Tardiphaga sp. vice304: one gene and its partner. Each later gene encodes a partner of the first gene's protein in a complex. Links are inferred from orthologs where the notes say so. Each region holds a gene or a part of one and is shown in the gene's direction. Other genes may lie near its edges.

Region 1 (4,565 bases):
CCCCCTCTCCCGTCTCGAACCCGCTACGCGTGTTCGATCCACCCTCCCCCACAAGGGGGGAGGGGAAACAAGAAAAGTCTTTTAGCTCAGCGCGACGTTCACCGAGCTCTCCGGCAATTCCGCATTGAAGCATCGCTGGTAGAACTCCGCGACCAGCGATCGCTCCAGTTCGTCGCACTTGTTGAGGAAGGTGACGCGGAATGCGAAGCCGATGTCGCTGAAAATATCGGCGTTCTCGGCCCAGGTGATCACCGTGCGCGGGCTCATCACCGTCGACAGGTCGCCATTGGCGAAGGCGTTGCGGGTGAGGTCGGCGAGGCGCACCATCTTGTTGACGATGTCGCGGCCCTCATTGGTGCGATAATGCTTGGCCTTGGCCAGCACGATCTCGACTTCCTCGTCATGGGCGAGATAGTTCAGCGTGGTGACGATCGACCAGCGGTCCATCTGACCCTGGTTGATCTGCTGGGTGCCGTGATACAGGCCCGAAGTGTCGCCGAGGCCGATCGTATTGGCGGTCGAGAACAGCCGGAACGACGGGTGCGGCTTGATCACCTTGTTCTGGTCCAGGAGCGTCAGGCGGCCGGAGACTTCCAGCACGCGCTGGATCACGAACATCACGTCGGGGCGTCCGGCGTCATATTCGTCGAACACCAGCGCGATGTTGTTCTGCAGTGCCCAGGGCAGGATACCGTCGCGGAATTCCGTGACCTGCTTGCCGTCGCGCACCACGATCGAATCCTTGCCGACCAGATCGATGCGGCTGATGTGGCTGTCGAGATTGACGCGCACGCACGGCCAGTTCAGGCGGGCGGCGACCTGCTCGATATGGGTCGATTTGCCGGTGCCGTGGAAGCCGGTCACCATGACGCGACGGTTGCGCGCGAAGCCCGCCAGGATCGCCAGCGTGGTATTGCGGTCGAAGCGGTAATCGGAATCGACGTCCGGGACGTGCGGGTCGCCGTTGGAAAATGCGGGCACTTCGAGGTCGGAATCGATGCCGAACACCTTCCGGACCGACAGCTTGATGTCGGGGATGCCGCTGGGCGATCCGGTGATTTCTTGCGGTTTGGTCATGGCGGCGGTCATCAATCCTCCGTGGTCCCGGATTTTCCGAAACCAGTCACAATGGCTGCGAATGGGTGCTGCGGCGAACGTAGCAGACCAATGCTGCCGGACAAAGCCCACCCGGCCATCAAAGTTCCGTTGCAATATCATCAAGATAGATTGGCAGGATATTTTTGGAGGGCAGCCCTGCGAATCAGAAATGCTGCGCACCACGTTGTGGCAGCTCGATTTGCGGATCTCATCGCCCGATCAGCGGTTGTATTCGTATCTGCAATGAACGGCGCGCTGGCGACGGAACGGATATTGCGTGGCTTCCTGGATTGAATCTCTGACCCATTTCGTAGCCTTGCATGCCTGGCTCGGCTATCTCGTGCTGTTTCTAGCCGCCATGCTGGAAGCGGTGCCGGTGGTCGGCTCGGTTATTCCCGGCTCGACCATCATTCTGGCGCTGAGTGCGCTGGTGCCGTCTGGCGATCTCGACCTGATCGGCGTGCTGCTGGCGGCGGCCGCCGGGGCCGTGATCGGCGACGGCGTGGCGTTCTGGACCGGGCATGTGCGACAACAGCGCATTCTCGAGGCCTGGCCGATGTCGAAATACCCCGCACTGATCGCGCAAAGCGAGGCGTTCTTCCATCGCTTCGGCGTGCTGGCGGTGCTGTTTGGCCGCTTCGTGCCGCCGATCCGCGCCTTCGTGCCCGTCACCGCCGGCGCGCTCGGCATGCGCCCGCTGAAGTTCTACGGGATCAATGTCTCCGCGGTCATGCTCTGGGCACCGGCGCATGTCCTGCCCGGCGTGTTGGCGGTGTCGATGCTACACCATTATAGCGGCCTGCCGCACGCGACCGGCTACGGCAAGCAGATCTGGATTCCGGCGGTCATGGTGATCGCCGCGCTCGCGGGTGCTGCGACGTGGTGGTGGCGTCGCCGCCGCCAGGTGCAGGCAGCCGCTGCGGCCGTCCGATGAGAGCTCTGCGACACCGCCGCGAAATCGGCGTTCAGCCCGCGGCGCCCCGCCGATCGCGACCGCGCGGATCGCCGCCATGAAATTAACTGTTTGATCTATAACGCCATTTCCTTCGCCTGCTTGACTTCCGCCGCATTTTGACTTGAAAAGCCTGCGATAGCTGTTTCGCCCGCCCGCCTGCGCCCCCATATCCATTGAATGTCCGAAAACATGCGCTCTTATCTCGATTTCGAAAAGCCTGTCGCCGAACTCGACGCGAAGGTGGATGAGCTGCGCGCGCTGGCCGCTGGCGGCAGCGACATCGGCGAGGAAATCGTTCGCATCGAGGACAAGGCGGCGTCCGCGCTGCACGAGCTCTATGCGAGCCTGACGCCGTGGCAGAAGACCCAGGTCGCGCGGCATCCGCAGCGGCCGCATTGCATGAATTACATCGAGACGCTGATCACCGAATTCACGCCATTGGCCGGCGACCGCAAGTTCGGTGACGACGAGGCGATGGTCGGGGGCTTCGGCCGGTTTCGCGGCGAGGCGGTCTGCGTACTCGGCCAGGAAAAGGGCAACACCACCGAAAGCCGGCTGAAGCACAATTTCGGCATGGCGCGCCCCGAGGGCTACCGCAAGGCGGTGCGCCTGATGGAGATGGCCGACCGCTTCGGCATTCCCGTTCTGTCGCTGGTCGATACCGCCGGCGCCTACCCCGGCATCGGCGCGGAAGAGCGCGGCCAGGCGGAAGCCATCGCGCGCTCGACCGACGCCTGCCTCGGGCTCGGCGTTGCCAATGTCGCCGTGATCATCGGTGAAGGCGGCTCCGGCGGCGCGATCGCGATCGCCACCGCCAGCCGCGTGTTGATGCTGGAGCACGCGATCTACAGCGTGATCTCGCCGGAAGCGGCCTCCTCGATCCTGTGGCGAGATTCCACCAAGGCCCAGGAAGCCGCCACCAACATGAAGATCACCGCGCAGGACCTGCTGCGCTTCGGCGTGATCGACCAGATCCTGAAAGAGCCCGCCGGCGGCGCCCACCGCGATGCCGCCTCGATGATCGCCACCACCGGCGACGCCATTGCGCAGGCCTTCAACGACATGCGCGGGCTGGATGCCGCCACCATCCGCCAGCAGCGCCGGCAGAAATTTCTCGATATCGGCCGCAAGATCGGCTGAGGTTACTCCCGGACAGCAAAAAGCCCGCTTTCTGCGAAAAGAGCGGGCTTTTTGTCGGGATCGTCACTTGAACAAGGATGCTCGAACGCAGCGGCTCCATCGTCCCTTCTCCCCTTGTGGGAGAAGGTGGCCGCGCGAAGCGCGGTCCGATGAGGGGTAATTCCAGGCTCGGAGCTTGTGGCCCCCTCACCCGTCTCGACCGCTTCGCGGTCGATCCACCCTCTCCCACAAGGGGAGAGGGAAGATCAGCGCGTCACGCTCAGGCTTACTTCTTCGCAGGGGCCATCTTGCTGTCGGCAGGCTTCGGCGCGTCGGCCTTCGGGGCTTCGGCGGGCTTGGCGACTTCCGGGGTGGCTGCCGCCTGGTCCATACGCTCGACCTTGGCGGCGGCGCGAAGGCCGGTGACGTAGTCGGCCTGCGCCTTGCGTACGACATAGGTCTCGATCTGCGGCTTGACCTGCTCGAAGGCCGGGGCCTGGCGGTTGCGCTTTTCCTCGACCTTGATGATGTGCCAGCCGAACTGCGACTTCACGGGATCCGAGATCTTGCCGGGCTCCATGGCGAACGCCACGGCGGAGAATTCCGGCACCATCTGGTCCTTGGTGAAGAAGCCGAGATCGCCGCCATCGGCCGCACCTGGGTCCTTAGACTTCTTCTTCGCCAGTTCGGCGAAGTCGGCGCCCTTCTTCAGCTCATCCGCGATCGTCTTGGCCTCGGCCTCGGTCTCGACCAGGATGTGCCTTGCATGAACCTCGGCCTCGCCGGTGATCTGCTTGGCGGCGTCCTCATAGACCTTCTTCATATTGTCATCGGTCACCGCGGCCTTGCCTTCGACGGCCAGCAGATTGTCCATCAGCAGCCGGTTGCGGGCGAAGGCTAGCTTGGTCTTGAAGTCCTCGCGGTCGGCGATCTTCTTGTCCTCGGCCGCCTTGGCGACGATCTTCATATCGATCAGGAACGACAGCACGTTGTCCTTCTTGGTCGCCGGATCCATCTGCGCCAGGCTGGGGCCGAGTTCTTCTTCCGCCAGAGCGACATCGCTGGCGCGGATCTCGGAGCCGTTGACCTTGGCCAGGACGGGGTTGGCGGCATCGGCCCCCTGGGCATAGACCGGGAAGCTGGACAGCATTGCCATCGCGAAGGCGCCGGTCAGGGCGGCCAGTGCGAGCCCCGGGCGCTGGCCCGGTTTCTTGGCGGGCGATACGATGGTCATGGAAAATCCTTATCTCGGGGGAAGGTGGGCTATCGGGGTCGGCGGGACAGTCACTTAAACGACCCCTCTTGGCAACGCGAAAACTCTGTCAAAATGATGAAATCCTTGACAGGTTCGCGACCAAGCGCCGCCGTTGACAACCCTCTGCCCCAGCCATAT
Region 2 (2,965 bases), 5.2 Mb from region 1 along the record:
TGTCCGGCCGCGGCGACAAGGACATCCCGCAGGTCGCGGAAATTCTGCGCGGAGTGAAGCTATGACCACCCGCATCGATACCCGTTTTGTTGCGCTGAAGGCCGAGGGACGCGCCGCGTTCGTCACCTTCCTGATGGCCGGCGACCCCGATCTCGACACCTCGCTCAAGCTGATCAAGGCGCTGCCCGCGGCCGGCGCCGATATCATCGAGATAGGCATGCCGTTCACCGATCCGATGGCCGACGGCCCGGTGATCCAGGCCGCCGGCCTGCGTGCGCTGAAAGCCGGCACCACGCTGCGCAAGACGCTGGCGATGATCCGCGAATTCCGCAACGGCGACGACGTCACGCCGATCGTGCTGATGGGCTACTACAATCCGATCTACATCTATGGCGTCGACAAGTTCCTGGTCGATGCCAAGGTCGCCGGAGTCGATGGCCTGATCATCGTCGACCTGCCGCCGGAGGAAGATGCCGAACTCTGTCTGCCGGCGATGAAGGCCGGGCTGAATTTCATTCGCCTGGCCACGCCGACCACCGACGACAAGCGGCTGCCGGCGGTGCTCGCGAATACGTCGGGCTTCGTCTATTATGTCTCCGTCACCGGCATCACCGGCGCAGCGAGCGCGGATGCTTCGGTGGTTGGTGCCGCCGTCGCGCGAATCAAGCGCTACACGGATCTGCCGGTCTGCGTCGGCTTCGGCATCCGCACCCCGCAGGCGGCACACGACATCGCGCAGCACGCCAATGGCGCGGTGGTCGGCTCGGCGCTGGTCGATGTGTTGAACGACACGCTGGACGCCGAGGGTCGGGCCACCGCCACCACGGTCAGCGCGGTCACCGATCTCGTCGCCGCGCTCGCCGAGGGCGTCCACGGCGCCAGACAGGCCGCAGAATAAGCCCAATTCGGCGACATAGACCCGCACGGCGGTTGCCGGTCCCGGCCCGCGCCGCCATATCAAGACCCTAGCGACGCCCCCTGAGCGACGCGGAGAACAAGATGAACTGGCTTACCAACGTCGTCCGGCCGAAGATTCGCAGCATTTTGCGCCGCGAAACGCCGGAAAATTTGTGGATCAAGTGCCCCGACACCGGGCAATTGGTGTTCTACAAGGACGTCGAACAGAACCAGTTCGTGATTCCCGGCTCGAACTATCACATGCGGATGGGCGCCGTGGCGCGGCTGAAGTCGATATTCGACAACGAGACCTGGTTCGACATCGCGGTGCCCGAAGTGACCGCCGATCCGCTGAAATTCCGCGACGAGCGGAAATATGCCGATCGCATCAAGGATGCGCGCGCCAAGACCAGCATGAAGGATTCGGTGAAGGTCGGTTACGGCAAGATCGAGGGCGCCGGCGCCGTCGTCGCCGTGCAAGATTTCGACTTCATGGGCGGCTCGCTCGGCATGGCGGCTGGCGAAGCGCTGGTGCGGGCGTTCGAGCTCGCCGTCGAAAAGAAAGCGCCGTGCATCGTGTTTGCGGCCTCCGGCGGCGCGCGGATGCAGGAAGGCATCCTGTCGCTGATGCAATTGCCGCGCTCGACCGTCGGCGTGCAGATGCTGCGCGATGCCGGGCTGCCCTACATCGTGGTGCTGACCAACCCGACCACCGGCGGTGTCACCGCCTCTTACGCGATGCTGGGCGACGTGCAGATCGCCGAGCCCGGCGCGCTGATCGGCTTTGCCGGCGCCCGCGTGATCGAGCAGACCATCCGCGAAAAGCTGCCGGAGGGCTTCCAGCGTGCGGAGTATCTCAAGGAGCACGGCATGATCGACATGGTCGTGCACCGCCACGACCTGAAGCCGACGCTGGCCCGGCTGTGCCGCATCCTGACGAAGTCGCCAGCGATCGACCTCGTGCCGCGCGTCGCGCCGGTCGATGAGCCTGCCGAGATCGAAATCAGCGCGGAAACGCCGGCCGCTCACGCGTGACCATGAACGCCGCGTCGCCGTCGCCGCTCGGTGACATCCTGACGCGGCTGTCGGCGCTGCACCCCCGCGCCATCGACCTGTCGCTCGACCGCATGACGCGGCTGCTGGCGCAACTCGATTACCCCGAACGACATCTGCCGCCGGTCATCCATGTCGCCGGCACCAATGGCAAGGGCTCGACCATCGCGTATCTGCGCGCGATCGCCGAGGCCGCCGGTCTGCGCGTCCATGTCTACGCCTCGCCGCCTCTGGTCCGCCTCAACGAGATGATTCGCCTGGCCGGCACGCTGGTCGGCGACGACGAATTGCTGGCGACGCTGCAGCAGGTCGAGCGCATCAATGCCGGCGCGCCGATCACGTTGTTCGAAGTCGAAACCGCCGCGGCGTTCCTGCTGTTTGCGAAACATCCTGCCGACGTCGTGCTGCTGGAGACCGGTCTCGGCGGAAGGCTGGACGCGACCAACGTCATCGACAGGCCTGCCGCCTGCGTGTTGACGCCGATTGGCATCGACCACACCGATTTTCTCGGGGACACGCTCGTGAAGATAGCGGCCGAGAAGGCCGGCATCCTCAAGCGCCGGGTGCCGGTGATCTCCGCCGAGCAGTTACCGGAAGCCGCCGCCGTGATCGAGCAGACCGCGCGACAACTGCACGCGCCGACGCATTTTGCCGGGCAGGAGTGGCATGTCAGCATCGAGCGCGGGCGTCTCGTCTATCAGGACGATCGCGGGTTGATGGATCTCGCCGCGCCAAAACTGTTCGGCCGCCACCAGTTCGGCAATGCCGGGCTGGCGATCGCGACCTTGCGCGCGATCGATCTGTTCAGGATCGACCATGCCGCGTTCGAGGCGGGTGTGGCGCGCGCCGAATGGCCGGCGCGGATGCAGCGGCTGTCAATGGGCCGGCTGGTGGAGATGGCGCCGCCGGACTCCGAAATCTGGCTGGACGGCGGCCACAATGTCGATGGCGGCCGCGTCGTCGCAGCAGCGCTCGGCGATCTCGAAGAGCGGGTGCCGCGCCCGCTGGTGGTGAT

The links. The genes of interacting proteins can lie anywhere in the genome.
Region 2: the proteins of FNL56_RS25900 (region 1) and accD are in contact, whole or in part, in a solved structure (PDB 8UXZ), measured with the Escherichia coli proteins. The link is inferred for Tardiphaga sp. vice304 from one-to-one orthologs.

What each region holds. Positions count from the first base shown.
Region 1 is NZ_CP041402.1:5,428,437-5,433,001, forward strand. The notes cover bases 1,229-4,211. They hold FNL56_RS25900 (acetyl-CoA carboxylase carboxyltransferase subunit alpha), read left to right. Parts: upstream 1,229-2,230; coding sequence 2,231-3,193; downstream 3,194-4,211. Other genes in these bases: FNL56_RS25895 (DedA family protein), read left to right, coding at 1,376-2,032; FNL56_RS25905 (peptidylprolyl isomerase), read right to left, coding at 3,459-4,211. In the rest of the region: cobaltochelatase subunit CobS, read right to left, coding at 82-1,089; more of FNL56_RS25905, read right to left, coding at 4,212-4,406. UniProt on the Escherichia coli protein: Component of the acetyl coenzyme A carboxylase (ACC) complex. First, biotin carboxylase catalyzes the carboxylation of biotin on its carrier protein (BCCP) and then the CO(2) group is transferred by the carboxyltransferase to acetyl-CoA to form malonyl-CoA.
Region 2 is NZ_CP041402.1:217,766-220,730, reverse strand. It holds accD (acetyl-CoA carboxylase, carboxyltransferase subunit beta), read left to right. Parts: upstream 1-999; coding sequence 1,000-1,932; downstream 1,933-2,965. Other genes in the region: FNL56_RS00915 (bifunctional folylpolyglutamate synthase/dihydrofolate synthase), read left to right, coding at 1,935-2,965; trpA (tryptophan synthase subunit alpha), read left to right, coding at 62-898; trpB (tryptophan synthase subunit beta), read left to right, coding at 1-65.